2 regions of the Pseudomonas sp. EA_105y_Pfl2_R69 genome follow, and region 2 is predicted to be linked to the other one. Evidence: riboswitches for the same ligand, from Rfam matches in the RefSeq annotation. Region 2 holds a riboswitch; the other holds the start of a gene.

Region 1 (14,488 bases), on a different contig from region 2:
GATATCCTCGACGTGGAAAGCGACACCGCCACCCTGGGCAAGACCCAGGGCAAGGACCAGGCCCACGACAAACCCACCTACCCGGCCCTGCTCGGCCTCGACGCCGCCAAGGCCTATGCCCTGGAACTGCGCGATCAGGCCCTGCATGCCCTGCGCCCCTTCGACTCGGCCGCCGAGCCGCTGCGCGAACTGGCCTGCTATATCGTCGAACGGCGCAGCTAAGCCAGCGAAATGTCCATCGCGGGCAAGCCCGCTCCTACAACCATTCACGCCCCTGTAGGAGCGGCGGGGACGCCTAGTCCACGCCCGCGATCACTCCGCCCCTTATCACCCATATCAATAGCCCAACCCTTACCCGCTGAGGCTTGGTTTACCTCGCCCGCCGAGCGCCTAAGATGGCTGCAGAATAACAATCTGGAGCCACCATGCCCGCTACGACTGCGCCCTTCGCCGCCCTGCTGATCGCCAACCGTGGCGAAATCGCCATCCGTATCGCCCGCGCCGCCAGTGAACTGGGCATCCGCTCGGTGGCCATCTACGCCGAGGACGACGCCGCTTCCCTGCACCTGCGCCAGGCCGATAGCGCCGTAGCGCTGAATGGCCGTGGTGTGGCGGCTTATCTGGATATGGATCAGCTGATCGAGATTGCCAAGGCCGAGGGCTGCGACGCCGTGCATCCGGGCTATGGCTTTCTCGCGGAAAACGCCGAGTTTGCGCGACGCTGCCAGGCCGCCGGCCTGTGCTTTGTCGGCCCCAGCGTCGAGGTGCTGCAGCTGTTTGGCGACAAGGCCGCAGCGCGAGAGCTGGCCGAGCGCTGCAACGTGCCGTTGGTGGCGGGCATTAATCGGCCGATCAGCCTGGATGAGGCCCATGGCTTTCTCGCCGTGCATGGCGCGGTAATGCTCAAGGCCCTGGCCGGTGGCGGTGGCCGTGGCATGCGCCCGGTCTTTGCCGCGGCCGAACTGGATGAAGCCTTTGCCCGCTGCCAGTCGGAAGCCCTCGCCGCCTTTGGCAACGGAGCGCTGTATATCGAACAGCTGGTGCGCAGCGCTCGGCATATCGAGATTCAGGTACTGGGCGACGCCAGCGGTGCGGTCAGCCATCTATGGGAACGCGACTGCAGCCTGCAGCGCCGCCAGCAGAAGCTGGTGGAAATCGCCCCCAGCCCGGACCTGCCGCCCGCCACCCGCGAACGCATGATCGCCGCCGCGCTCAAGCTGGCCGGCGCGGTGCAGTACCAGGGCCTGGGCACCTTCGAGTTTCTGCTGGATGCCGAGCAGCCCGAGCGCTTCTACTTTATGGAAGCCAACCCGCGCATCCAGGTCGAGCACACCGTCACCGAGCAGGTCACCGGCGTCGACCTGCTGCACACCCAGCTAAAACTGGCCGCCGGCCAGTCGCTGGAGCAACTCGGCCTGACACAAGCGCCGCCGCTCAATGGCTGCGCCGTGCAACTGCGCATCAATCTGGAAAGCATGAGCAGCGACGGCAGCACCCGCCCGGCCGCCGGCACCCTGAGCGCCTACCAGCCGCCCAGCGGCCCAGGGCTGCGGGTGGATGGCTACGGCTACGCCGGCTACCCGGTCAGCCCCAGCTACGACTCGCTGCTGGCCAAACTGATCGCCCATGCGCCGGACTACCCCAGCGCCCTACGCCGCGCCTACCGCGGGCTGTGCGAGTTCCGCCTGGAAGGCGTGGCGAGCAATCTGCACCTGCTGCAGAACCTGCTGCGCCTGCCCCAGGTGGCGAGCTACCAGCTGACCACCCGCTTTGTCGAAAGCCAGCGAGGCGAGCTGCTGGCAGCGCAAACTCAGGCCCATCCGCATCACTTCTTTGCCGCTGCGCAGACCGTCAGCCAGACCGCCGAGCCGGTAGCGGACGCACCGCCAGGCTGCCTGCCGCTGCTGACCCACAGCACCGGCGTGGTGGTCAGCCTGGAAGTGGCCGAAGGCGATGCGGTTGCCGTCGGCCAGAGCATCGCCGTGCTGGAGGCGATGAAGATGGAGTTTGTAGTCACCGCCAGCCACAGCGGCATCGTTCGCCAACTGGCCGTGCAGGTCGGCAGCGCGCTCAATGAAGGCCAGCCACTGCTGTTTATCGAGCCTGCCGAAGTCGACGCCGTCGCCAGCCAGAGCGAACACAGCCTGGACCTCGATCATATCCGCGCGGACCTGGCCGAAGTGCTCGAACGCCACACCATCACCCGTGACGAACGCCGCCCTCAGGCCGTGGCCAAACGGCGCAAGACCGGCCAGCGCACGGTGCGCGAGAACCTGGCGGACTTGCTGGATGACGGCAGCTTCAGCGAGTACGGCGCACTGGCGGTTGCTGCGCAACGGCGTCGGCGCTCGCTGGAGGAGCTGATCGAACAGAGTCCGGCCGACGGCCTGGTGGCCGGTACCGGCACAGTCAACGCCGAGGTGTTCGGCAGCCAGGCGGCGCGCTGCCTGGCCATCGCCTACGACTACACGGTGTTCGCCGGCACCCAGGGGATGATCAACCACAAGAAGACCGACCGCATGCTCGGCCTCGCCGCCCAGTGGCGCTTGCCCCTGGTGCTATTCGCCGAAGGCGGTGGCGGCCGCCCCGGCGATAGCGATTTCGTCGGCGTGGCCGGGCTGGACTGCCATACCTTTGTCGGCATGGCGCGGTTGTCCGGACTGGTTCCGACCGTCGGCATAGTCTCCGGGCGCTGCTTTGCCGGTAACGCCGCCCTGCTCGGCTGCTGCGATGTAATTATCGCCACCGACAACGCGACTATCGGTATGGCCGGCCCGGCGATGATCGAAGGCGGCGGCCTGGGCAGCTTCAAACCGGAGCAGGTCGGTCCGGTCAGCGTGCAGGGGCCGAATGGGGTGATCGATGTGCAAGTGGCCGACGAGGCCGAGGCGGTGCGAGTGGCCAAGCAGTACCTGAGCTACTTTCAGGGCGCACTCAACGACTGGGACTGCGCCGACCAACGCGAGCTGCGCCACTTGATTCCGGAGAACCGCATGCGGGTGTATGACATCCGCCAGGTGATCGACACCCTGGCCGACCGCGACTCGGTGCTGGAACTGCGCCGCCAGTTCGCGCCGGGGCTGATCACCGCCTTTATCCGCATCGAGGGCCAGCCGTTCGGCCTGCTGGCCAATAACCCCGCGCACCTGGGCGGGGCCATCGACGCGCTGGCCGGCGACAAGGCCGCACGTTTTATGCAGCTGTGCGACGCCTTCGATATCCCGCTGCTGTCGCTGTGCGACACCCCCGGCTTTATGGTCGGCCCGGAGGCGGAAAAACAGGCCACGGTGCGCCATGTCTCGCGCATGTTCGTCGCGGCCGCCAGCCTGAGCGTGCCGTTCTTTACCGTGGTGCTGCGCAAGGGCTACGGCCTCGGTGCCCAGGCCATGGCCGCTGGTAGCTTCCACTCGCCGCTGTTTACCATCGCCTGGCCCAGCGCCGAGTTTGGTGCCATGGGTCTGGAAGGTGCGGTGCGCCTGGGCTTTGCCAAGGAGCTGGCGGCCATCGAAGAACCCGCCGCGCGCCAGCAGCTGTTCGACAAGCTGGTGGCCAAGGCCTACCAGAACGGCAAGGGCATCAATATGGCCAGCTTTCTCGAGATCGATGCGGTGATCGACCCAGTGGAAACCCGCGCCTGGCTGCTCCGTGGCCTCAACGCCACACCCAGGCCGGCAGCGCGTGAAGGCAAAAAGCGCTCAATTGACACCTGGTAATCCGCAGGATGCCGGCCGGACCGAACCATGTTTGGGCAGTTTCTGGCGCTTCGGGTAAACTGCCGCATCTTTTATACCTATAACGATCTGCCTGATGCCGACGACCTTCCACGAGATTCCCCGTGAGCGCCCGCTGACGCCCCTTCTAGACCGTGCCAACACGCCGGACGAGCTACGCCGCCTGGGCGAAGCCGAGCTGGAAACCTTGGCCGACGAGTTGCGCCAGTACCTGCTGTATACGGTTGGGCAGACCGGCGGGCATTTCGGCGCGGGCCTCGGCGTGATCGAGCTGACCGTGGCCCTGCATTACGTCTTCGACACCCCGGATGACCGTCTGGTCTGGGATGTCGGCCATCAGGCCTATCCGCACAAGATTCTCACCGGCCGCCGCGAACAGATGGGCAGCCTGCGGCAGAAGGACGGCATCGCCGCCTTCCCGCGCCGCTCGGAAAGCGCGTACGACACCTTTGGCGTCGGCCACTCCAGCACCAGCATCAGCGCAGCGTTAGGCATGGCCATCGCCGCCAAGCTGCAGAACAGCAAGCGCAAGGCGGTAGCCGTGATCGGCGATGGTGCCTTGACCGCCGGCATGGCCTTCGAGGCCCTGAATCACGCCAGCGACGTCAACGCCAATATGCTGGTGATCCTCAACGACAACGACATGTCGATCTCGAAGAACGTTGGCGGCCTGTCCAACTACCTGGCCAAGATCCTCTCCAGCCGCACCTACGCCAGCATGCGCGAGGGCAGCAAGAAAATCCTCTCGCGCCTGCCAGGTGCCTGGGAGATTGCGCGCAAGACCGAGGAACACGCCAAGGGCATGCTGGTGCCCGGCACCCTGTTCGAGGAACTGGGCTGGAACTATATCGGCCCGATCGACGGCCACGACCTGCCGACCCTGCTCGCCACCCTGCGCAATATGCGTGACCTGGAGGGCCCGCAATTCCTCCATGTGGTGACCAAGAAGGGCAAGGGCTTCGCCCCGGCCGAGATCGACCCGATTGGCTATCACGCGATCACCAAGCTGGAGGCGATCAACGCGCCAGCAGCGCAACCCAAACAAGCCTCTGGGCCGAAATACTCCAGCGTATTCGGCCAGTGGCTATGCGATATGGCCGCGCAGGACCCGCGCCTGGTCGGCATTACCCCAGCGATGAAGGAAGGCTCGGACCTGGTGGCCTTTAGCGAGCGCTATCCCGAGCGCTATCTCGACGTCGCCATCGCCGAGCAGCACGCCGTGACCCTCGCCGCCGGCATGGCCTGCGACGGTGCCAAACCGGTGGTGGCGATCTATTCGACCTTTCTGCAGCGCGCCTATGACCAGCTGATTCACGACGTGGCCGTGCAGCACCTTGATGTGCTGTTCGCCATCGACCGTGCCGGCCTGGTCGGCGAAGACGGCCCGACCCACGCCGGTAGCTTCGACCTGTCCTACCTGCGCTGCATCCCCGGCATGCTGGTGATGACCCCGAGCGATGAAAACGAACTGCGCCGCATGCTCAGCACCGGCCACCTGTTCGACGGCCCGGCGGCGGTGCGCTACCCGCGCGGCAGCGGCCCTAACGCGACTATCGAACCGGGCCTGCAGCCACTGGAAATCGGCAAGGGCATCGTCCGCCGTCAGGGCCGCCAAGTGGCTCTGCTGGTGTTCGGCGTACAGCTGAGTGAGGCGCTTAAGGTCGGTGACAGTCTGGATGCGACGGTCGTGGATATGCGCTTTGTCAAACCCCTGGACGAGCCCCTGGTACGCCAGCTGGCCGCCAACCACGAATTGCTGGTCACGATCGAAGAGAACAGCATCATGGGCGGTGCCGGTAGTGCGGTCGGCGAGTTCCTCGCCCGCGAGAATATCCTCAAGCCGCTGCTGCAGCTGGGCCTGCCGGACTATTACGTCGAGCACGCCAAGCCGAGCCAGATGCTCGCCGAGTGCGGCCTGGACGCTACCGGCATCGACGCGGCAGTGCGCCAACGCCTGGCCGACCTGATAGGCGACAATCAGTAGCAAGCCAGCCGTCAGAGCGCATTGCTTTACCCTCCGCACCGGCTTAAGGTGCGCGACGTTTTATCTGTCCGAGGTCGCTGCCAAACCAGCAGCGTGAAAAGGGAAGCAGGTGCGCCGCTGTCGACTCGACAGCCGCAAGGCCTGCGCTGCCCCCGCAACGGTAACCGACAGCGCGCAAGCGCAGCCTTTCTCAAAGACCACTGGGTTCGCCTGGGAAGGTGAGAAAGGCAGTCGGCAGCCCGGAGACCTGCCTCGGCGTGAAGTGACTGGTGTTGCGGAGGGCATCACCGTCAAGCGCTGGCTAACGCCTCCCTGCCCGGTGCTTGTCCCTGCCCTCCTCGAAAGTTTTTCTGTCTTTTGAGGATTCTTCAATGAAATTGTCCCGTCTTGCCCTGGCTGTGGCGCTGCTGCCGCTGGCGGCCCATGCCGATCAGGCCAGCAGCCACGCCGACTCACTCGAGTTGCAACCCTTGATCGTAACCTCCGGGCGGCAAGCCGAATCGGTCCGGCAGGCGACGGCTGCAACCACGCTGTTTACCCGCAAGGACATCGAGCGCCTGCAAGTGCGCAGCGTGGCGGAGCTACTCGAGCGCGTCCCAGGCGTCAGCGTCAGCCGTACCGGCGGCGCGGGTAGCCAGACCGGCCTGTTTATGCGCGGCACCTCGACCGCACAAACCCTGGTACTGGTAGACGGCCAGCGTATTTCCGCCGCCTCCAGCGGCACCAGCAGCCTGGAATTTCTCAGCCCGGAGCAGATCGAGCGGGTAGAAGTGGTGCGTGGCGCACGCTCGGCGCTCTATGGCTCGGATGCCATCGGCGGGGTTGTGCAGATTTTCACCCGTCAAGGCAGCGGCGACGGACTCAAGCCCTACGTTCGCCTTGGCGTCGGCAGCAACCAGACCTTCGAGCGTAGCCTTGGCCTGTCCGGCGGCGACGGGCAAACCCGCTTCAACCTGGGTGCAGCACTCGATGAAACCCAGGGCATCGATGCCACACGCGACAATTTCGGTGCCAATGGCGATGACGATGCCTACCGCAATAAATCGCTGAGCCTGAACGTATCGCACCAATTCAATGACGACCTGAAGATAGGCTTCAGCGCCCTCGACCAGCGCGGCCAGTCCGAGTTCGAGGACATCTTCAGTACCTCGCTGCCCACCACCGACTTCCAGCTCAGCAGCCTGTCCAGCTATATCGACGCCAACCTCGGCGAAGCCTGGAACAGTCGCCTGGAAATCGGTCACAGCGAAGACAAGCGTGATACCGGCAACGATCAGCCACACGCCAGCGCCGACGCGTTCTACAGCTTCAACACCTACCGTGACTCGGTCAACTGGGTGAATACCCTGACCCTCAATGAGCGCCATCAGCTGCTGCTGGGTGCCGATTGGTATGAAGATCGAGTGACGGGTAGCGAGAACTTTACTGAGGACTCGCGCTGGAATCAGGCGGCATTTATTCAGCACCGCTACAGCGCCGAGCATTTCTCAACCGAACTGGGCCTGCGCCATGACAAGAACCAACAGTTCGGCAGTGAGAACAGCTGGAACGCCGCGCTGACGGTACCGTTCAACACTGCCAATGACCTGATCCTGTCCTACAGCGAAGGCTTCCGCGCACCGACCTTCAACGACCTGTACTACCCGGACTTCTGTTTCAGCGGCTTTTGCTTCCCTAGCGCCAATCCGGACCTCGAGCCGGAAACGTCCAAAAGCTACGAAGCCCAATGGCGCAGCCGCTACAGCGAAACCGGCGCACTGGAGCTATCGCTGTACCGCATCGATCTGCAGGACGCGATTGTTCTCGACCAGAACTTTATCCCGCAGAACGTCCAGACCGCTCGCATAAATGGCTTCGAGGCCGCGCTCAAGCAAGAGCTGTTCGGCTGGCAGGGCAACCTGGCACTCGCCCTGATCGACCCGCGGGATCGCGACACGGGCCACACCCTCGCCCGCCGCGCCAAACGCACGCTGAGCCTGGACCTGGATCGCCAGTTCGGTGAGTTTGCCGTGGGTACCAGCTGGCGCGCAGTCAGTGGTCGCTATGACGATGCCGACAACACACGTGAGTTGGGTGGTTACGGCCTGCTCAACCTGCGCGGCAAATGGCAAGCCAGCGAGGAAGTGGCCTTCGACCTGAAACTGAACAATCTCTTCGACAAGGACTATGCCGAGGCGACCTACAGCACAGCCAACGGACGCTTCGGCTACAACACCGAAGGCCGCACCGCGCTGTTTGCCGTGACCTGGACGCCTCAGCTTTGAACCGTCAGCTAGGCGCTCAATAGACTGAACCCAAGAAAAGCCCCGCCGTAACGCGGGGCTTTTTCTCAGTGCGCCTTGCTCAATACCTCACACAGACGCTCGAGCGCCCCCAGCATCTGAAAGCTCGGCCGTTCCAGGCCGGCATCCGGCACCAGCCACAGCTGTTCGCGCTCAACCGCGGCGACGCCCGGCCAGCTGCGCCAGGCCTCCAGCTGCCCCTGCACACCGGCCAGGATCACCTCGGGATTGCGCTCAAGCACCGCCTCCACGCTGACCTGCGGCGCAGGCAAGGTAAGCTCGGCAAAGATATTCTCCGCCCCGCAGACACCCAGGGCGTCGCTGATGATCTGCTGGCCGCCGATGGTATACAGCGGGACATCCCAGATCTGGTAGAACAGCGCCAGCGGCTGCTCGCGCCGATAGCGCTGGCGCAAGGCGGCCAGCCCCGTATTGAACTGTTGCTGCAGCCGCCGGCCCTGCTCGGCACGGCCGACGCGCGCGCCGATCTCGACGAAGTTCTCCGCCAGGTCGGCCAGTTTGCGCGGTTCGGCGATCAACAGGGCAATGCCCAGGCGCTGCAATTGCTGGCGCTGGGCGCTGCCGATGCTATCCGGCCAGAGCAGTACCAGATCGGGCTGCAGCTGGAGCAGGCTTTCCAGCTCAAGCTGGCCATAGCGGCCCACCGAAGGCAGCTGCGCCACCGCCGCCGGGCGCTCGCCGCCGTCGAGCAGGCCGACCAGCAAGTCGCCCGCCTCCAATTCCAGCATGATTTCGGTCAGGGACGGTGCCAGGCTGACCACCCGTTCGACCGCCGCGGCCGGGCACGCCAGCAACAGCATCAGGCACAGAGTGGTGGCGCGCATTAGCAGGCCGCTTAAGAACGTTTCCGAGGCAGCCGAGGCAAGGCGAAAGCGGTAGAGAACGCGGAGTTTACTGTTGTAAATGAGCATTTCGAGACCGGTTTCAACGCAGCATCGGCTACGCAGGTAGTTCTGCAGCGACCTGTTAGCCGAGTTGGCGAGGTATGCGGTAGAGATACAGCAGCACCACGCTGGACAGCACCAGGAGGATCAGGGGAATCGCCTCCAGCCCGGCGAACACCGCAAACGCGGCGATCCAGGCCGGCAGGCCGGCACCGAGGAAGGCGGTACGCCGCACGCGCGCCAGCTCAAGCCAGGCATCGTGCTCGGCGGGGGTGTCGAGGGCTTTTTCAGTGGCCACCAGGGCGCGCTTGTAGGCGCTGAACAGCGGCAGGCTGACAAACATCGAGGCGACCCCGGCGATAAACAGCGGCATGGTCAGCACGCCGGTTTGCTGGCCCGCGCCGAACAGCAGGTTGAGCACGAACAGCGGTGCCAGGGTCAGCGCCAGCTGCCGCCACCAGGCCAGCGCCAGACGGCGGCGCACTTCGCTGCGGGTCACAGGCTCTCCTCGACCTCGCCCTGGTGCAGGCTGCCGAGCATATGCCCGAGCTTGCCGGCCTTGGTCGCGAGGTACTTCTTGTTGTGCGGATTGTGGTCGATCTGCAACGGCACCCGGGTCGCCACATTGATGCCCATATCGCCCAGCGCCTTGACCTTGCGCGGGTTGTTGGTCATCAGCTTGAGCGCTTTGATCCGCAGGTGCTCGAGCATCGGCAGGCAGATCGCGTAGTCGCGCTGGTCGGCCCCGAAGCCCAGGCGCTCGTTGGCCTCCACGGTATCGGCACCGCCGTCCTGCAGCTCGTAGGCGCGGATCTTGTTGAGCAGGCCGATGCCTCGGCCTTCCTGACGCAGGTAGAGCAATACGCCGCGGCCTTCGCTGGCAATCGCGCGCAACGCCGCTTCGAGCTGAAAGCCGCAATCACAGCGCAGGCTGAACAGCGCGTCGCCGGTCAGGCACTCGGAATGCAGGCGCCCCAATACCGGCTCGCCATCGGCCACATCGCCATAGGTCAGGGCGACGTGTTCCTTACCGGAGGCCGTTTCGAGAAAGCCATGCATGGTAAACACGCCAAAGGGCGTAGGCAGCTGGGAGGCGGCGACGAACACGACGGGCACCGGATGCTCCTAAGAAGAGAAATGAACGATAAATTCAGGCGGGCATTGTAACAGCAGGCCCCGCCAGCGGGTCAGTCTGAATTACCGATGATAAGGATCGAACCTGCGCATGGCCGGGGCTCGAGCCGTGTCCCGGACGCTTGCAGCACGCGGCGGCCCTCAGTACTTCGATTCCAGCACCAGCATGTCCTGCTCGACGCGCCAGCCAATCCGGCCGAGAAAGCTCATGCCGAGCAGGGCTTCGGTGGGCGAACCACCCTCCAGCACCACGGCGTCGACGCCCAGCACCTCCAGTTCGCCGACCTTGACCCGGTCCAGGCTGACCTGCCAGCCGCGCACCGTACCACTGGCCGTACTGACCTGCAGCGGCCTGCCGCTGACCCGGTAATCGATACCCAGGCGACGGGCATGGCCATCATTCAGGGCGATCGAAGTCGCCCCGGTATCGACCAGGAACTGCACGGACTGGCCATTCACCGAGCCGGCAACCCAGTAATGCCCGCCGATGCCCTTGGCGATGCTGAGCTGCTTCTTCACCGGCGCGGCAAAGCCTTCGCTGTATTCGCGACTCAGCCCATAGCTGCGCTCCACACCCTCGACGCGCAACACCGCGCCACGGCTGTCGGCACTGACCACCTGCACCCCACCGGGACCGGTCTGGCCAACCTTGACCAGCTTGCGCTGGCCGTCGACATTCAACACCGCCGCGCCCGGGAAAAGCCCCACCACCCGCACCTGGGGGGCGGCCCAGACGCAACTGGCGGCCAGCAGCAGCCAGCCCAAACTAAACAACTTGATACCCTGCATACGGCTTCTCATGACGATTAATCGAAGGGATAGGGCTGCTGCCAGCGGGCGAAGACCTCACGCAAACGGTCCTCCGCCTGCAACAGCGCCATGCGCCTGTCGTAGAGTTCGGCCAGCGCCCGGCCCCGCGGGTTATCGGCAAAGCCCAGATAGATCGGCAGCGCGGTCAGTTCGGTCGAGCGGTAACGTTCGGGAGCCCCGGTCGTGGCCAGCACATCCTCGACCTCGGTCAGCGCATCGATATAGAAATCGGCATGACCGAGGTCGAGCATGCCCAGAATACCGCTACGACGCAGCACTTCGTGGTACTGGCGCAAGTTTGGCAGATAGCGCTCGTACTCATAACCGCGAATCCACACCAGACGGAACTCGCCGAGGGTGGCCAGGCTGGGCAGCGGCCGGTCCGTCAGACCGAGAGCGACAATCTGATCGGCGTCGTAGGGCAGACGCGGGTAGAACACCCCGTCGTCGACTTCGTTGAGGTAAGAGCCAAGCCAGGCATCCGCCTCGCCGCGCTGCACCAGGCCGATGGAGCGGGTGTAGGGCACGCTCTGGATCTGCAGCGTCACACCGGCCGGTTCGAAGACCAGACGCATGATGTCCCAAGCCAGACCCGAGCCATCGGCATGGGTATGCCCTTCCCAGACTTCGCTGGCAATACGTACCTGTTCCGGCAGCGGGGCATTGGCCTGCACGGTGCAACAAGCCAGTAGAGCGACGAGCAAGATCCAACACCTGCGGCCCATGCGCCACCTCTCAATGATCAGCCCGGCAATGCCGCCGCCACGCCATTGGCCCAGCCCCAGACACACAGCTGCAGGGCAAGCCAGGCGAACACGCCGGCCAGCACGTCATCCAGCATGATGCCGACACCGCCATGCACGTGCCGGTCGATCCAGCGAATCGGCCAGGGCTTGAGGATGTCGAACAGGCGAAACAATAAAAAGCCTAGCAGCAACCATCCCCAACCGTCGGGCACCAGCCAGAGGGTAATCCACATGCCGACCATTTCGTCCCAGACGATGCCTTCGTGGTCATGCACGCGCAGGTCGTCGGCCACCTTGCCGCACAGCCAGACGCCGAACAGCATGGTCACGCCCAGCATCAGCCAATACCCCCAGTCCGGCAGCATCTGCCAGAGCGGGATAAACGGCAGCGCCACCAGCGAGCCCCAGGTTCCCGGGGCCTTGGGCAGGGTGCCGGAACCGAAGCCGAAGGCCAGGAAATGCCAGGGATTGCGCCAGACCGAAGGCGGAACGAACTCGGCAGGCACTTGCTTGGGATGATCGGTCACGAGGAGGTTCCAAAATGTTGGTAGCCGCTCTGGGGCGACTGGATAGGCGTGCCGTCGGCATCCAGCAGGTGCACACCCTGCCCCGCCTCGACACGCCCGATCACCCGCAGCGGCCAGCCTGCGGCCTGCAGCTGCGCGAGATGTTGAGGCGGCAGGGTAAAGGCCAGCCGATAGTCATCGCCGCCGCTCAGGGCAGCCTGACGGGCAGCGTCGAGGCCCAGCCAGGCCTGCAAGACCGTCGACAGCGGCAGCCGCTCCTGCTCGATCAGCAGCGCCACGCCCGAGGCGGCCGCGAGATGCCCGCAATCGGCCAGCAGGCCATCGGAAATATCCAGCGCCGCCGTGGCTTTGCCGCGCAGCGCCAGGCCCAGATCGAGCTGCGGCAGCGGCGACCAGTAACGCGCCAGCAAGGCCTCGGCGACGGCCGGCTCGGCCTGACGCTGGCCCAGCACCAGGGGCAAGGCTCCCGCGCCATCACCCAGCTCGCCACCGACACAGAGCAGATCGCCGACCTGCGCGCCGGCACGGGTCAACGCCTGGCCCGCGGGCACACGGCCGAACACCGTCAGGGTCAGGCTCAGCGGGCCACGGGTGGTGTCGCCACCGATCAGGCGGATGGCGCATTGCTGCGCCATCCAGTCGAGGCCACGGGCGAAGGCCGCCAGCCAGTCCGGCTCGGCACTGGGCAGGGTCAGGGCCAGGGTAAAGCCGATGGGCGTCGCGCCCATGGCCGCCAGGTCGCTGACCGACACGGCCAGGGCACGCTGGGCCAACAGGAAAGGATCCGGAGACTCGGGAAAATGCACGCCGACGACCAGGCTGTCGGTGGAGATCGCCAGCTGCTCGCCAGCCGGCAACGCCAGTAGCGCGCAGTCGTCGCCAATGCCCAGGGCCACGCCTTCACCGGCCCGCGCACAGGACGCGGCGGCGAAGTAGTGACGGATCAGCTCGAACTCACCCATGAGATAGCAACGATCTGCTGCGCATCGGCCCTGCTGCGTTGCAACGACCAACGGGAGTAACAGCCGAAGGCTGGCCCGAAGGGCGAGCGAAGCGAGTCAAAGCAGGCTCGCAAGATCGTAAGCCAAGCATCCCCAAAGACCTCAACGCTTGTTGGCGCGAACTTCGTCAGCCCGCAGACGCGGTGCCAGCTTGTCCAGCACGCCGTTGACGAACTTGTGCCCGTCGGTGGCACCGAACACCTTGGCCAACTCGATGCCTTCGTTGATCACCACGCGATAAGGAATATCGATGCGGTTCTTCAGCTCGTAGGTCGACAGACGCAGGATCGACAACTCGACCGGATCGATCTCGGCGATCGGACGATCGAGCAGGGGTTCGAAGGCCCCGTCGATCTCGCTTTTCTGCCGCGGCACGCCGTGCAGAATCTCGTGGAAGTAGGCCCCGTCGACCGTGCTGAAGTCGTTATCGACGCGAAACTGCGCCTCGATCTCGTTCAGCTGCTGACCGGCCATATGCCAGGAGTACAGCGCCTGCATGGCCAGGGAGCGCGCCTGACGCCGCGCCAGGGTTTTGCCACTGGGCCCTTTCTTCGGTGCTTGTGGCTGCTGCCCGTTGCCGTCGTTCTGGCTCACTTGGCCTCCAACTGCGCCAGCAGGCTGACCATTTCCAGGGCGGACAGTGCAGCTTCCGCGCCCTTGTTGCCGGCCTTGGTGCCGGAACGTTCGATGGCCTGTTCGATGGAGTCGACGGTCAGCACGCCGAAGGCCACCGGTACGCCGAACTCCATGGACACCTGGGCCAGGCCCTTGGTGCATTCGCCCGCCACATATTCGAAGTGCGGGGTACCGCCACGGATCACCGCGCCGAGGGCGATGATGGCGTCGAAATCGCCACGCTGGGCGACTTTCTGCGCCACCAGCGGGATTTCGAAGGCTCCCGGCGCGCGGATCAGGGTGATGTCGCTCTCGCTCACACCGTGACGAACCAGGGCGTCAACGGCACCGCTTACCAGGCTTTCGACGACGAAGCTGTTAAAGCGGCCGACGACCAGGGCAAAGCGGCCCTTGGGGGCGATAAAAGTACCTTCGATGGTCTTCAGGGTCATAAAACAATTCTCATATAGCGTTAAAGAGCCAGGGGGCAAAAAAGTTATAGCCCAACGGAACAGCGCGTAGCGAGCGCAGGACAGGCAAGGCGGAAACAGGCGGGGCTGCGGAGTTTACGAGTGTAAATGAGCAAGCCGAGCCTGTTTGCAACGCAGTGTGTCCAAGCGCAGTAGCGCGGCGGTGGTTATTCAGCGGGCAGGTATTCTACAACTTCCAGGTCGAAACCGGATATCGCATTGAACTTCATCGGCGAACTCATCAGGCGCATCTTGCGCACGCCGAGGTCGCGGAGGATCTGCG
Region 2 (14,488 bases):
GCCCGTCCACTTCCGGCAGCGCCACATGCATGGCCATATCCCGCGGTTGCAGGCCCTGGGGATCGGCGCGCCAGCTCTGCTCGTTACCGCCGGAGAGGATCAGTTGCAGCACCGGAATATCGCCGGCCAGAGCGTGATCGCCGGGATCGTCCATCGCCGACTGGGAAAACGCCGTGGTGTTGAGAATCAGCGCGACTTCATGCTCAGCACACAGCTCGCGCAGGGTCTGCAGACACAAGCCGTCCTTCAGCGAGAGCAGCGCGACGGGCAACGGATTCAGGCCCTCGGCCAGTAACCCCGTACACAGCTCGGCGAACACCTGGGTGTTGCCCGCCTGCAGATGCGCCCGATAGAACAGCACCAGCACGCAGGGCGCGCCTGCTACCCACTGCTCGCGCCAGCTGTCGGCCGAGGCATCGGCCTGCTGCGGATGGAACACCGCTACCGGCGGCAAGGGCCGCGGTGGCCGCGCGGGCATGGGCAGGTCGAAGAAGCGCGCACCGATAAAGCGGTACAACTCGCCGGCATTGGCCGCGCCGCCCTCGCGCAGGTAGCGCCAAAGCGTATGGCAGCAGTCCGCTTCCACCGTACTCTGGCCGATCAGGTTGGGATCCTCCTGCATGTCGCCGGAGAACATCGCCAGGGCGATACCCTTGCGCCGACACAGCGCCACCACCTGCTCGGTGCCGTAGGGCCAGTAACTTTCACCGCCCAGGTGGTCGATGACTACGACTTTGGCGTGTTGCAGCACCTGATCCAGATACAGGTCGATGGACGCGTTCTGCCGCAAGTGCAGCAGGTTGGTCAGCCGTACCGAGGGGTAGGCGACCGCTTCGCAGCCGGGCTGCGCCTGCGGGTAGGCGGCGGCCAGCAACGCCAGGGTGGTGTCGGCGGCGCTGAGGATGACGATATCCGCCGGGTCCTGCTCGACCACGGTGATGGTCGCCCCGCTTTCGTCGATATACCCACCGGGCAGCGCCGACAACATGTGCATGGGTCAGGCCTCGATCGCGGCGGCTTGCAGGGCGCGGGTCAGCACCTCGGCATCCAGCTCCTGACCGATCAACACCAGGTGAGTGCTCGGCGTTTCCTCGGCCTGCCAGCGGCGGTCGAAGTAGCTGTCGAAACGCTGGCCAACGCCATGCACCACCAGGCGCATCGGCTTGTCCGCCAGGGCGACGAAGCCCTTGATGCGGAAGATTCTGTGCTGTTCGACCAGCTCTTGCAGGCAGGCCAGCAGGCGCTCTCGATCGACCCGAGGCAGCTTGACCACCACCGACTCGAACTGGTCATGGTCGTGATCGTGTTCCTCATCGTCGCCATGGTCATGATGGCTTTCGCGCAGGTGGATGCTCTCTTCCGAGGCATGGGACAGACCGAGGATCAGATCGAGATCGAGGCGGCCACGGTCGCTGGCCAGTACCTTGACCTGGGCCGGCAACTCCTCGCGTACCAGGGCGATAACCTGCTCGACAGCTGCCGGCTCGACCAGATCGGTCTTGCTCAGCACCACCAGGTCGGCGGCCAACAGCTGGTCTTCGAACAGCTCGTGCAGCGGCGATTCGTGGTCCAGATTGGGATCGGCGCGGCGCTGGTCGTCGACCGCCTGGGGGTTGGCGGCGAACAGACCGGCGGCTGTAGCAGGCACGTCGACCAGGGTCACCACCGCATCGACGGTGCAGGCATTCTTGATTTCCGGCCAGTTGAAGGCCTGCACCAGCGGCTTGGGCAGCGCCAGGCCGGAGGTTTCGATAAGGATATGGTCGAGCTCGCCGCGGCGCTCGATCAGCTCGCGCATCACCGGATAGAACTCCTCCTGCACGGTGCAGCACAGGCAACCGTTGGACAGCTCATAGAGCTGGCCGGCCGCCTCCTGGCCGTCCTCGTCGCAGCCGATGCCGCAACCGCGGAGGATTTCGCCGTCGATGCCCAGCTCGCCGAACTCGTTGACGATCACCGCGATACGCCGGCCGTTGGCGTTCTCGAGAATATGCCGCAGCAGCGTGGTCTTACCGCTTCCGAGAAAGCCGGTGACGATAGTGACGGGGATTTTGGCCAACATGGGACTGCTCCAATTGATATGAAATGAGCCGCGCGTAGAGGGTGTTTACAAACGTAGCGAGCGATGGTCAGGCAAGGCGAAATCAGCCGAAAAAGCGGAGTGTACGAGTTGTACATGAGCATTTTGAGGCTGAGTTCAACGCCGCATGACCGAGCGTAGTAGTTTGTAAACATCCTCTTATTCGAGCGGCGGAATGCGTGCGACAAACTTGCCTTTGATGCCGGCCGGCCAGGTACGAAACGGCACCTGACCGGTGTCCGACTGCTGATACTTGCGGCTGTAATCGAGCAGCGCCTCGGCCGCCTCGCGCTCGGGCTGAAAGTCGCCGAGCACATAGGCGATCTTGCCGGGCGCTTGCAGCACGGCGGTGCAGTGCCGCTGGCAGGCCATCAGGCAGCGCGTGCGCTTGATCGTCAGGGGCGGCGCGCCGGCGGCCAATTGCGCCTGCAACAGCCCCTCGACCTCGGCGGCGAACAATTCGCCCTTGCGCGTGGCGCTGGGCATGTCGGCATCCTGGCCGCAGGTTTCGCAGAGCAGCAGCGTGGTGGTCATGGTTGCTCCTGAAATTTGAAGTCTTGAGGTTGCGCGCCCTGAGATTGCGGGGTTTGCGGGCGGCAGGCCCAGGGCAGTACGAAGCGCTGCTCCTGGTGCTCGCCGAGCATCGCCTGGACTTGGTAGACCTGCTGCAGGTTCTTTGGCGTCAGCACCTGGCGGGTGGTGCCGCACTCGACCACCCGGCCCTGGTCGAGCAGCAGGATGCGGTCGCAGAAGCGGCTGGCCAGCGTCAGGTCATGCAGCACTACCAGCGCCGCCTTGCCCTGGGCGCATTGCTCGCGCAGCAGTTGCATCACGTTCAATTGGTGGAAGGGATCGAGCGCCGCCACCGGTTCGTCCGCCAGCAACAGCGGGCTGCCGACCGCCAGGGCGCGGGCCAGCCGCGCGCGGGCGCGCTCGCCGCCGGACAGCTGATCGAAACGCCGCTGCGCCAGTTCGCCCAGACGCATCTGCGCCAGGGCCTGATCGATAGCCGCCTGGTCGTCGCTGCGCAGGCGCTGCGTAAGGCCCCAGTTGCCGCGGTGCGGCAGGCGGCCGAGGGCGACATAGTCGCGCAGGTGCAGCGGCCAACTGCTCTGGTCGCCCTGACCCAGGTACGCGCAGCGCAGGGCGCGCTCGCGCGGCGACAGGCTGCTCAGCAGCTCGCCATCCAGGCGAATCTCGCCCTGATACGGCAGCAAGTGAGCCAGGGCCTTGAGCAAGCTGCTCTTGCCGGCACCGTTGGGCCCGATCAGGCCGAGCAGTTCGCCGGCGCGCAGGTCCAGCGAGACCCGCTCGACCAGACGGCGGCCGTCGATTTCGACGCAGACTTCATTCAGGCTCAGCATGGCGATGCCAGTCGCTGGCGCAGCACCAGCAGCAGAAAGAACGGCGCGCCGATCATCGCCGTGACCACGCCGAGCATCAGCTCCTGCTCGCCGCTGACCAGGCGCAGCAGGATATCCGCCGCCAGCAGCAACACCGCGCCGCCGAGGGCGCTGCTCAGCAGCAGGCGCGAGGGATGGTAGGCGACCCACTTGCGCAGCAGGTGCGGCACCACCAGGCCGATAAAGCCGATAGCCCCGGTCACCGCGACGCTGGCACCGACGCACAAGGCGGTGCCGACGATGATCTGCACGCGCAGGCGCGGCAGGTTGACGCCGAGGCTGCTGGCCTCGTCTTCGCCGAGGGTCAGGGCATCGAGTTGCGGGCCGCAGGCGAACAGCAACAACAGGCCGGCGGCGATAAACGGCAGGCACAGGCGGATATCGGCGAAGCTGCGGTCGCTCAGCGAGCCCATCAGCCACAGCACGATGTCCTGCACGTCGGTGGGATTGGGTGCCAGGTTGATCGCCAGCGAGGTCAGCGCCGCGGCCAGCGACGACAGCGCAACGCCGCAGAGAATCAGGGTCAGGTTGCTCGCGCTGCGCCGGGCGATGGCATAGAGCACCAGGGTGGTCAGGGCCGCGCAGCCCATCGCCGACAGCGGCACCAGCCAGGCGCTCAACCCGCTCAGGCCGTAATACAGGCAGAGCACCGCGCCCAGGCTGGCGCTGGAGCTGACCCCGAGCAATCCCGGTTCGGCCAGCGGGTTGCGCAGCAAGCCTTGCAGCGCCGCGCCAGCCGCGCCGAGCGACATGCCGACAAGGATCGCCAGCAACACCCGCGGCAAACGGATCTCGTTGACGATGACCTGCTGCTGCACCCGCACATCGGCCAGGTCCGCACCGGTCGCCGCCGAGGACAGCAGCGCGCGGCCGATATCGCCGAGGGCCAGCGGCACCGAACCGATGCTTAGCGACAGCAGCAACAGCGTTAGCAAGGCCAGCATCAGCAGCAGATTGAGCAGGCTCGGGGCAATCCGACTCATGGCTGCGCCTCGCTAGCAGGCTGTTGAAAAACTACCTGCATTGCCGATGCGTCGTTAAAAACAGGCTCGGAATGCTCATTTACAACCCGTAAACTCCGCTTCCTCGCCTGTTTTTGCCTAGCCTCGGCTGCCTCGCCTACGTTTTTCAACGGCCTGCTGGCCAGGCTCAGGGCATCCAGCTGCGCGGCCAGCTCTTCGGCGGCGTGGATCAACTGCCAGTCGCTGCAGCCCCAACGGTTACCGCTGATGCTCAGCACCGGACGCGTGGCCATCAGCTGTTGCAGGCGCTGATGGCGTGAATAGGCGGATTTAGCGTAGCCGTTGTCGATCAGCATATCGGCGCTGACGAAGACGTCCGGCGGGCTGTCGACCAGGTCTTCGAGGGCATAGCGGCTCCAGCCGGAACGGCCGAGGCTGGCCAGGTGATTGCGCAAGCCCACCGCCTGGAACACCGTATCGACATAGGTATTGGCCCCGGCGCTGCCGCCGTTGGCGCGCAGATAAAGCGCGCTGAGCGGCCGCGGGCGCTGCTGCAAACGCGCCAGGCGGGCCTGCACATCGGCAACCAGTTCGTTGCCGGCGGCCTCACGGCCGATCTGCCCGGCGACCCAATTGGTGCTGTCGAATATCTGCGGCCAGGTGGTCGGGTAAGGCACCACCAGCGTCTTGATGCCGTGACGCTTGAGCAATTCGGCCTGGTTATGCGCCTGCCAGCGCCGCGAGGCGAGGACGATATCCGGGTGCAGGGCGATGATTTCTTCCGCCGTGGCGTCGTTGGCTGGAAACTCCCGGGCCTGTTCGGCCATCGAGGAAATCCGCGGGTCCTGGCTCTTGCGCGACACCGAGAGCAGCTGCGCGGGCGCGGCCAGGCTCAACGCCAGCATATCGGCGCAGAGATTGGTCGAGACCACGGTCGGCAAGGCCGCGGCCCCGGCCCCGGCCAGCGGGGCACACAGCAGCAACAGCAGCGGCAGGACGCGCACGCGGGGCATCAAAAATCGATGCCGGCCTGGGCTTTGACGCCGGCGTTGTAGGCGTGTTTGACGTCGCGAATTTCGCTGACCGTATCGGCCAGTTCGATCAGCTCGGGCTTGGCCGCACGGCCGGTGACGATCACGCTCTGGCCGGCCGGCCGGGCGCGGATCGTCTCGATCACCATGTCCGCATCCAGGTAGTTGTACTTGAGCATGTAGGTCAGCTCATCGAGCAGCACCAGGTTCAGACTGGGGTCCGCGAGCATGCGTGCGGCATGCACCCAGGCCTCGTCCGCGGCGGCCTTGTCGGCGTCCCAGTTCTGCGTGTCCCAGGTAAAACCGGTGGCCATGGCGTGGTAGGCGACCTGCGCGGCGTTCTGCCGCAGATAGGTGACCTCGCCGGAGGCCTGGGTGCCCTTGATAAATTGCACCACGCCGACCTGATGGCCATAGCCCAGGGCGCGATACAGGGTGCCGAAGGCCGAGGTGGTCTTGCCTTTGCCGTTGCCGGTGATCAGCACGACTATGCCGCGCTCTTCCTGGGCTCTTTCGATCCCGGCATCGACCACGGCTTTCTTGCGCTGCATGCGCTCGGCATGGCGCTGTTTTTTCTCATCATCGATCATGGGTCGCACTCCGCAGCCGCATAAAAACCATCGCGCAGGGCGACGGATCGAGCGCAACCGCGGGGAGCTGGCGCGATGCACAGGCATCGAACCCTTGATGACGACTACTGAGGGAAGACCGCCCGAAACGCGGGCATGCAACAGCACCGGCAACCACCCACACCCCGGGGTACGCACCTTGTTTCGATCAGGCCGGTCTTCTGGCTCACCTTCATCCGAAGTCCGCGCCTTCCCGGGCGGTTGGCCCAGTGGCGTGTGGCGGCTTCGTCAGGTTCTACAGCAGCGGGGGCTGCGCCGGAATACTCAAGGGATTACTCCCAGAGGTCACCGGACTTCCCGTTTCAGCCCGTAGCGCGATTGCGCACGGGGCACCTGTTCGTTGGCCGGCAGGGTAGCGCAGTCGGCACCTTCCGGCAATTCGCCGCGGTTGACGGACTTCGCGCATCATGGTCAGCTAGCGGGCTGTTTCAGGTGTCTCGCGTCATGGCGCGAGGTGAAACGGGAAGCCGGTGGGTTCGATCCGCAAGGTCGAGCGAGTCCGGCGCTGCCCCCGCAACGGTAAGCGTACGCAAGGTCGTCATCGCCACTGTGTCCTAGGACATGGGAAGGCCGACCTCCACTGTCCAACCGACAGTCGTCGCAAGCCCGGAGACCGGCCTGAAACCTGTTTGGCAACCCGCGGTGGGCGGGGCGCGCCGAAATCGGGTTCGTTCCGCTGTCCGCGCTCGCCCGCTTTTGTGCTGCTTCCCTTCCTCGCGTGGCCGTTTTTCGACTCCCAGGAAGGTTCAAACATGTCCACCAGCACGCTGTCCGCCAGCCCCGCGCTTGCCCTGCCCCTGTCCCAACGCCTGATCCTCGCCATCGGCAGCTGCCTGCTCGGTGCCGCGCTGATCTTCTGCGCCGGCTTCGCGCCGATGGAAGTCCTGCATAACGCTGCCCACGACGCCCGCCACAGCGCCGCTTTCCCCTGCCACTGAGGATTCGACAATGATCAAGCGAATCGCTCAAACCGCAGGTTTTGCGGGGCTGCTGGCCGCGCTACTGCTGACCCTGATGCAGAGCCTATGGGTCACACCGTTGATTCTCGAGGCGGAAACCTATGAAAGCGCCGAGCCGGTAGCCGAACACAGCCATGCCGCCAATGCGGCCCATGATCATCATCATGACGCGGACGCCTGGGCACCCCAGGATGGCGCACAGCGCACCCTGTTCACCGGACTGAGCAATCTGGTGGTGGCGGTAGGCTTCGCCCTGATGCTCGCCGGCCTCTACAGCCTGCGCGCGCCGGGCCGTACCTGGCAGGGACTGCTCTGGGGCCTGGCAGGTTTTGCCACCTTCAGCCTGGCACCGGCTATCGGCCTGCCGCCGGAACTGCCGGGCACCGCCGCAGCCGAGCTGACGTTGCGCCAATACTGGTGGGTCGGCACGGCCGCCAGCACCGCCGCAGGTCTGGCCCTGCTGGCGTTCGGCGGGCAGTGGTGGCTGCGCGTCCTCGGCCTGCTGTTGCTGCCCCTGCCCTACCTGGTCGGTGCACCGCAGCCCGAAGTGCATGAAAGCCTGGTCCCGACAGCCCTGAGCCAGCACTTTATCTTTACCTCGCTGCTGGTCAATGCGCTGTTCTGGGCCGCTCTCGGCCTGATCAGCGCCTGGCTGTTCAGCCGTGGGCAACAGGCGAGCTGAACAGGCCGGTGAGCGCTTTCTGTAGCACGGATGCAATACGGGAAGATGTAAAGCCCCGCACATCACCGCCGGATTTCATCCGGGCTACGGGGTTCAGCGCACGGTAACCGACGCAGGCCATACAGGCTTGCGTCGACCTTGCCGCGGTTGTCGACTATGGCGATTTCGCCGCCCAGTTCACGCAGGCGCGTGTTGATATCGCTGGCGTACAACTGCTTGAGCCACAGCCGATAAGCCATGCCCTGCCCCGCATCCAAATAACGGTGCAGTTCGGCCAGGCCGAACGTCCAATGGCCCGGCTCACAGCTGAAGCCTTGGGCGCGCAGTTGTTCCAGCACCTGCGCATCGCCGCGCAGCACCGCTTGGCAACAATCGAGAAACCTCTGCAACAGATCGCTCATGGACCTTTACTTGATCTTCTCGGCGATCCAGATGGTATGCCGGGTGCCTTTGTTGCCGTGGGCGTAGACCTGCACTTCCTCGACCTTGAAACCGGCCTTGCGCACCTTGTCGGAGAACTGCCGGTCGGCGCTGGCCGACCATACCGCGAGCACGCCTTTGGGCCGTAGCGCCTGGTGGCAATGCTGCAACCCCTGCGCCGAATACAGCCAGCTATTGCGCTTCTGGGTCAGCCCCTCGGGGCCGTTGTCGACATCCAGCATAATCGCGTCGTAGCGCTGCCCGGCGTTCTTCAGGCAGTTGGCCACATCGTCCTGAATTACCCGGGTACGCGGGTCGAGCAGCGGATAACCGGCCTTCGCGCCCAGCGGGCCGCGATTCCACTCCACCACCCCGGGCACCAGTTCGGCGACCTCGACCTCGGCGGTCTTGCCGAGGTTCTGCAAGGCCGCCGCCAGGGTGAAACCCATGCCCAGACCGCCGATCAGCACCCGTGAATCCGGCCGCCCGGCGACCTTCTTGCAGGGAATCGCCGCCAGGGCGTCTTCCGAGCCGTGCATGCGGGTGTTCATCAACTGACCGCCATCGCCGCCGGCGATCTTGATCACAAAATCCTCGCCATATTCGAACAGGCAAAGCGCTCCCGAACCATCGGGAATCGGGGCGGTGTCGAGCAATACAAAGCGCTTCATGGCGGTCTCGTCGGGCAGTGGAGGCGATCGGGTAGCGCACGATACAGCAGTCGCGCCTCAGCCCCCAGTCAGCATATGCCCGACGATACCGAGCATGAAGCCCAGCAACGCACCGAGCGACGGTGCCCAATGCTTGTTCAGCTTGGCCTGCGGGGCGATATCCTGGAACACCGAATAGAGAATGCCGCCAGCGGCGAACAGCATCACCGCGGCAACCACTTGTGGCGAATCATCCAACCATAAATAACCGGATACGCCCGCGAGCGGTCCAAGCAATGCCGCTGCCGCGAACAGCATCAGGAGACGTTTGCGGCTGTAGCTGCTGGCGCGATGTATCTCGCGGTAGGCATTGAAGCCCTCCGGCAGGTTCTGCAGCGCCATCAGAATGGCCAACAACATCGCGCCCTTGCCGCCATGGGCAAACGCCGCGCCCAGGGCCAGGGACTCGGGAATAAAGTCGCTCAACATCGCGGCCATCTGGCTGGCGGCGGTTCTGCTCCGAGCCAGAAGGATATCCAGCCCCATAAAGGCCACGCCGCCAGCACAGAACCACAGAGCGGCCGCCGTCGGCTCGAAGCGCACGATCGCTTGCGGCACCAGCACCAGTGCCACGGCGGCCAACAGCGCACCTCCACCGAAAGCGACCACCCCGTGGCGCAGCTCATTCTCCAACCAGCGCGGACGGATACGTTCGACGCTGGCAAAAGCCGCGCCGAGGGGCATGGCCATACCGGCCAACAGGGTATACGCCACCACCATCCATAGAGAATCCACGGTCACCTCACCTGCCAGTCGGGGGCTATCAATATCCCCCATTGCGCCGCCAACTCAAGCGCAGGTTCCATCGATGCAGATTGATAACGACATCGAGTGCCAAGCCATGGCAACTTCGGGCCAATGCCGATTATGCTCTGAGCCTTGCAAACCTAGGCGGGTCAAGGCAAGCACCGCCCACGTAGAACCTTTTTCAAAGGACGCACGCCATGCCCCTCGCCCAACTGATCACCGCCGCGCAGCTACAGCAACGCTTGCAGCGGCCCGACCTGCTGATTCTCGATTGCCGCTTCGCCCTCGATGACCCGGCCTATGGCCAGCGCAGCTACGGCGAAGGGCATATCCCCGGCGCGCAGTTCGCCGATCTGGAACGCGACCTCTCCGGCCCCATCCATAAGGGTGTAACCGGCCGCCATCCCCTGCCGGATGCCGCGCAACTGCTGCAGCGCCTGCGCGACTGGGGCCTCAATGAAACTAGCGAGGTGGTGCTGTACGACGACGGCCCCGGTGCCTTTGCTGCCCGCGCCTGGTGGCTGCTGGCCTGGCTGGGCAAGCGCGAAGGCGTGTACCTGCTCGACGGCGGCTTGAAGGCCTGGCGCGAAGCCGGTGGTGAGCTGAGCCAGGAGCTGACAACACCGGCACCCGGCGATTTTGCCGGCAAGTCCGACGCCAGCTTACTGATCGATGCGCACCAGCTGCTGCAAGGTTTACCCGACCCGCGCTTGACCCTGCTCGACGCCCGCGCCCTGCCTCGGTTCAAGGGCGAGGTGGAACCCCTCGACCCGGTCGCCGGGCATATTCCCGGAGCCCAGTGCGCGGTGTTTACCGACAACCTGGACAGCGACGGCTATTTCCTCGGCAGCGCGAAACTGCGCCAGCGCTTTGCCGCGCAACTGGGCGAGCGCCCGGCCAGTGGCCTGGTGGCCTACTGCGGTTCGGGCGTGACCGCCTGCCACAACCTGTTCGCCCTGTGCCTGGCCGGCTATCCCCTGGCGACGCTGTATGCCGGCTCCTGGAGCGAATGGATCACCGACCCCGACCGCCCGGTGGCCACCGGCGACTGAAGCCAGGCCGGGGGGCTAAGCACCAATTGGAATATCGGTCATAACCGAAAGCTGAAAACAATTTAAAAACAGCCCTTTACAGCGCAAAGGTCGCACTAAACTTCAACACAAGCGGCTAACCCCGCTTCCGGTGGGGCCTTTATCAAAACAAGCAGACGCTGCCAGCGCCCCGGCCCCATCGGCGACCTGTCGCGAGGGCTATATGGGAATTGCCGCCTGCGAGTTCAGTCAGTACGTCATTCGGCCCACCTTGATCTACCTGGGCCGCCACTCCGCCACCGCCGAAGCCCTGCTCCTGGGAGCCGCCGCCAGCCAATCCGGGCTGGGCGCGGGACTCGATGACAAGCACGGCCACGGCCTCTACCGCATCGCCGCCCTGCGCCACCAGCAGCTCTGGGACCAGCACCTGGCCCGCGACCCGGACCTGGCCAGCAAGATCAGGGGGCTGGCCAGCCAGCATGCCTTTCTCGCCGCCCCGCACCTGGAACTGACCGTCAACCTGCGCTATGCCACGGCAATTGCCTGGATGCTGATCGAGACGGACGCCTGCGAGCTGCCCGCCGCCGACGATCTGCTCGGCATGGCCCAGATCTGGCAACGGGTATTCAGACCCCAGGGCCGGCCGCGGGACTTTATCGCCGCCTGGCAGCGCTATATCGGCCGCGTCAGCCAGGTGGCCTGAGGTCGAGGCAACGAGCATTATTGTCCGACAATTTCACTGCATTTAGCAGAAAATGGCCGCACTTTAAAGGCTTTTAACCGCTCTATCCCGGGAACTCAAAGGCTTGGCAAGGGTCATGGAAGGTTGCTAGTTTCCGCCCCCCGCTAAACCCTAGGAGTCCTCCGTGACCAGAAGAGTCGTCAAGACCTGCCTGTCCCTTGCCCTTGCCTCTGCCGCCAGCCATGGCCTTGCCAGTGGTTTTGCCATCAACGAACAAAGCGTCAGCAGCATGGGCACCGCCTTCGCCGGCCGCTCCTCCTCGGCCGATGACGCCAGCACCGTATTCGGCAACCCGGCCGGCATGGCGCGCATCAAGCGCGAACAGATCAGCGGCGGCATTGCCCTGATCCACGCGAAAACCGATATCGACAACGCCAGCGGCTCCACCCCTGGCAGCAATGACGGCGACATGGTGCCGTTTATCGGCGCGCCCATGGGTTATTACGTCAAACCGCTGGACGACAACTGGAGCTTCGGCCTGGGTCTGTATGTGCCGTTTGGCCTGGTGACCGATTACGAACGCAACTTCCAGGGCCGCTATCACGGCGACCGCAGTGAAGTGCGGGTGATTACCCTGCAGCCGACCCTGAGCTATCGCGTCAACGAGCACCTGTCGATCGGCTTCGGCCCGACCCTCAACCGCATCGACGGCGAGTTGACCTCGGCCGTCAACAACCCGATTCCCGGCGCGGGTGACGGCAAGGTCGAAATCAAGGGCGATGACACGGCGCTGGGCTACAACCTCGGCGTGCTGTTTGAAATCACCCCACAGACGCGTTTCGGCCTGACCTACCACTCCAAGGTGGATTACCGCCTCAAGGGCGACACCACAGTGTCCGGCCCGGGCTTCGTGTTCGGTTCATCGGCCGGCAGCTACGACGCTTCGCTGGAGCTGACCACCCCGGAATCGGTGGATTTGTCCGTGACCCACGAGTTGAATGCCGACTGGACCCTGTACGCCGGCAGCACCTGGACCCGCTGGAGCCGCCTGGAAGAAATCCGCGCCGACAACAAAGGCGTAGGGGGCTTGCTGGGCGGGGCCCTGACCAGCATCAGCGAGCCGCAGAACTGGCACGACACCTGGGCCCACGCCGTGGGTGCGGCCTATAAACTGAACCGCCAATGGACCCTGCGTGCGGGCCTTGCCGTGGACCAGTCGCCAACCAATAACGCCGACCGTTCGCCACGCATCCCCAGCGGCGACCGCACCATCCTCAGCCTGGGCGCGGCCTGGAGCCCGAATGAGGACATGACCGTCGATCTGGCCTATTCCTATCTGATGGAAGACGACGCCGATATCGAGAGGGACGACTACCGCTCAACCTACAAAAACACCGCCCATGGTCTGGGCACACAAGTGACGTACCGCTTCTAATTCGGCACGAACTTTGGGGTACACTCGCGCAGCGATGACAATTATAAAAATGCCGCGTGAGACGACCATGACTGCACTCTGTACTGCCCTGCCGGAGCGGCTCTGCCTACTGCTGGTGGATGACCACAGGATCTTTCTCGATGGCCTCAGCCTGGCCCTCGCCCCTCTTTGCGCCGACCTGCAGATCCATACTGCCGAAACCGCTGCCGCCGCCGAAGCCTGCCTGCAGCACGCCGATTTCGACCTGATCCTGCTGGACCTGCGCCTGCCCGACATGCCCGGCCTGGAGCTGCTGCAACGCTGGCAACAACAGGGCCGCATGACCCCGGTGGCGATTCTCAGCGCCAGCGACTCCAACCTGGATGCCCAGGCCGCACTGGCCGCCGGAGCACTGGGTTTTATCCCGAAAAGCGCCAACAGCAACGAGCTGCGTCAGGCCGTGACCCGCGTGCTGCTGGGCGAAACCCTGCCCGCTCCCGCCGGGGCCGAAAAGGCCCAGCTGACGCCGCGGCAGATGGAAATTCTGCGGTTACTGGCCGACGGCCTGCCGAACAAGTCGATCGGCCGGCAACTGGGGGTGGCCGAGGACACGGTCAAGACCCATCTCAAGACCCTGTTTCAGGAACTCGACGTGCACACCCGCACCGCCTGCGTCAGTGCGGCGCGTCAGCGCGGCTGGCTATAGGGTCCGTTGCGGTTTCGCCGCGAGCCGCCTGGCGCGCCGGCAGCAGCACCGCCAGGGCCTGACGCAGGCGGGCCGGCAGCACGGGTTTGCCCAGCAGGGTGATATGCGCCGGCAGGCAGCGCTCCTGCAACTGACTGCTGATATCGGCGGTGATCAACAACGCCGGCAGCATCAGCCCCGCCTCTTCACGCAGACGCTCGATGGCGGACAGGCCATCCGCCTTCGCCGCCAGGCGGAAATCGCTGATCAATAGCTGCGGCTGGGCCTCGTCCAGGCACAGCAGGGCGGCCTCGAGGTCGGCGCAGGCCCAGACCTCGCAGCCCCAGCGCCGCAATAACCCGGCCAGCGCTTCGCGCCCGGCACCGTCGTCCTCCAGCAGCAGTATCCGCCCGCTCGGGGCCGCCACCGCCACCTGCGTTGCCAGCCGCTCGCCCGCCTCGGCGCGCGGCAGTTGCAGCACGAAGCGCGCGCCTTGCCCGGGGCTGGAATGCAGCCGCAGCGGGTGCTCGAGCAGCTCGGCCAGCTGTTTGACGATGGCCAGCCCCAGGCCCAGGCCGCGCTCGGCATTGCGCCCGGGGTTATCCAGCTGCTGAAACTCCTCGAACACCCTATCCTGCTGTTCCGCGCTCAGGCCGCGGCCATCGTCGCCCACCTCGAGCAGCACTTCGTCCCGCTCGGCCCGTGCGCGCAGCCAGACCTGGCCTGCCTGGGCGTGGCGTAGGGCGTTGGCCAGCAGGTTGCGCAACACCCGCTCCAGCAGCAGCGGATCGCTGCGCACCCAGAGTTCCTCGCACTGCAGTTGCAGGGTAACGCCCTGGGCTTGGGCCTCGGCCCGGCTCTCCTCGCTCAGCCGGGCCAGCAGCGGTGCCAGGGCGACTACCTCGAGCTTGACCTGCACACCACCTGGCAGGGTCATGCGGCTGTAGTCGAACAACGACTGCAGCAGGCGACTGAGCTGCTCCACCGAGGTTGCCAGGCGACTGCTGATGCGCTGCGTGCCGGCCTCCTGGCTCTGCTCCAGCAGGTGCTGGG

Evidence for each region. A riboswitch is a leader RNA that binds a small molecule or an ion and turns the genes downstream of it on or off. The one in region 2 is predicted to bind cobalamin.
Region 1: it holds a riboswitch for cobalamin, as region 2 does, so the genes downstream of both, AACY13_RS09685 (TonB-dependent receptor domain-containing protein) here and AACY13_RS21200 (CbtB domain-containing protein) in region 2, are expected to answer to the same signal.

Annotation. Positions count from the first base shown of each region.
Region 1 covers NZ_CAXAOO010000003.1:63,292-77,779, reverse strand. The annotation lists gene ispA ((2E,6E)-farnesyl diphosphate synthase) at 1-222, shown strand, start outside; gene AACY13_RS09695 (carboxyl transferase domain-containing protein) at 426-3,713, shown strand; gene dxs (1-deoxy-D-xylulose-5-phosphate synthase) at 3,808-5,715, shown strand; cobalamin riboswitch at 5,770-5,984, shown strand; gene AACY13_RS09685 (TonB-dependent receptor domain-containing protein) at 6,087-7,979, shown strand; gene AACY13_RS09680 (helical backbone metal receptor) at 8,045-8,842, opposite strand; gene AACY13_RS09675 (MFS transporter) at 8,985-9,401, opposite strand; gene ribA (GTP cyclohydrolase II) at 9,398-10,018, opposite strand; gene AACY13_RS09665 (retropepsin-like aspartic protease family protein) at 10,178-10,825, opposite strand; gene AACY13_RS09660 (substrate-binding periplasmic protein) at 10,843-11,571, opposite strand; gene AACY13_RS09655 (phosphatidylglycerophosphatase A family protein) at 11,589-12,119, opposite strand; gene thiL (thiamine-phosphate kinase) at 12,116-13,081, opposite strand; gene nusB (transcription antitermination factor NusB) at 13,223-13,714, opposite strand; gene ribH (6,7-dimethyl-8-ribityllumazine synthase) at 13,711-14,187, opposite strand; gene ribBA (bifunctional 3,4-dihydroxy-2-butanone-4-phosphate synthase/GTP cyclohydrolase II) at 14,373-14,488, opposite strand, start outside.
Region 2 covers NZ_CAXAOO010000009.1:155,783-170,270, reverse strand. The annotation lists gene cobN (cobaltochelatase subunit CobN) at 1-994, opposite strand, end outside; gene cobW (cobalamin biosynthesis protein CobW) at 998-2,062, opposite strand; gene AACY13_RS21225 (DUF1636 domain-containing protein) at 2,240-2,614, opposite strand; gene AACY13_RS21220 (ABC transporter ATP-binding protein) at 2,611-3,444, opposite strand; gene AACY13_RS21215 (FecCD family ABC transporter permease) at 3,438-4,466, opposite strand; gene AACY13_RS21210 (ABC transporter substrate-binding protein) at 4,463-5,458, opposite strand; gene cobO (cob(I)yrinic acid a,c-diamide adenosyltransferase) at 5,458-6,066, opposite strand; cobalamin riboswitch at 6,240-6,457, opposite strand; cobalamin riboswitch at 6,519-6,741, shown strand; gene AACY13_RS21200 (CbtB domain-containing protein) at 6,858-7,043, shown strand; gene AACY13_RS21195 (CbtA family protein) at 7,054-7,746, shown strand; gene AACY13_RS21190 (hypothetical protein) at 7,809-8,147, opposite strand; gene AACY13_RS21185 (spermidine synthase) at 8,154-8,837, opposite strand; gene AACY13_RS21180 (ZIP family metal transporter) at 8,895-9,611, opposite strand; gene AACY13_RS21175 (sulfurtransferase) at 9,821-10,675, shown strand; gene AACY13_RS21170 (hypothetical protein) at 10,878-11,357, shown strand; gene AACY13_RS21165 (OmpP1/FadL family transporter) at 11,521-12,771, shown strand; gene AACY13_RS21160 (response regulator transcription factor) at 12,839-13,456, shown strand; gene AACY13_RS21155 (hybrid sensor histidine kinase/response regulator) at 13,425-14,488, opposite strand, start outside.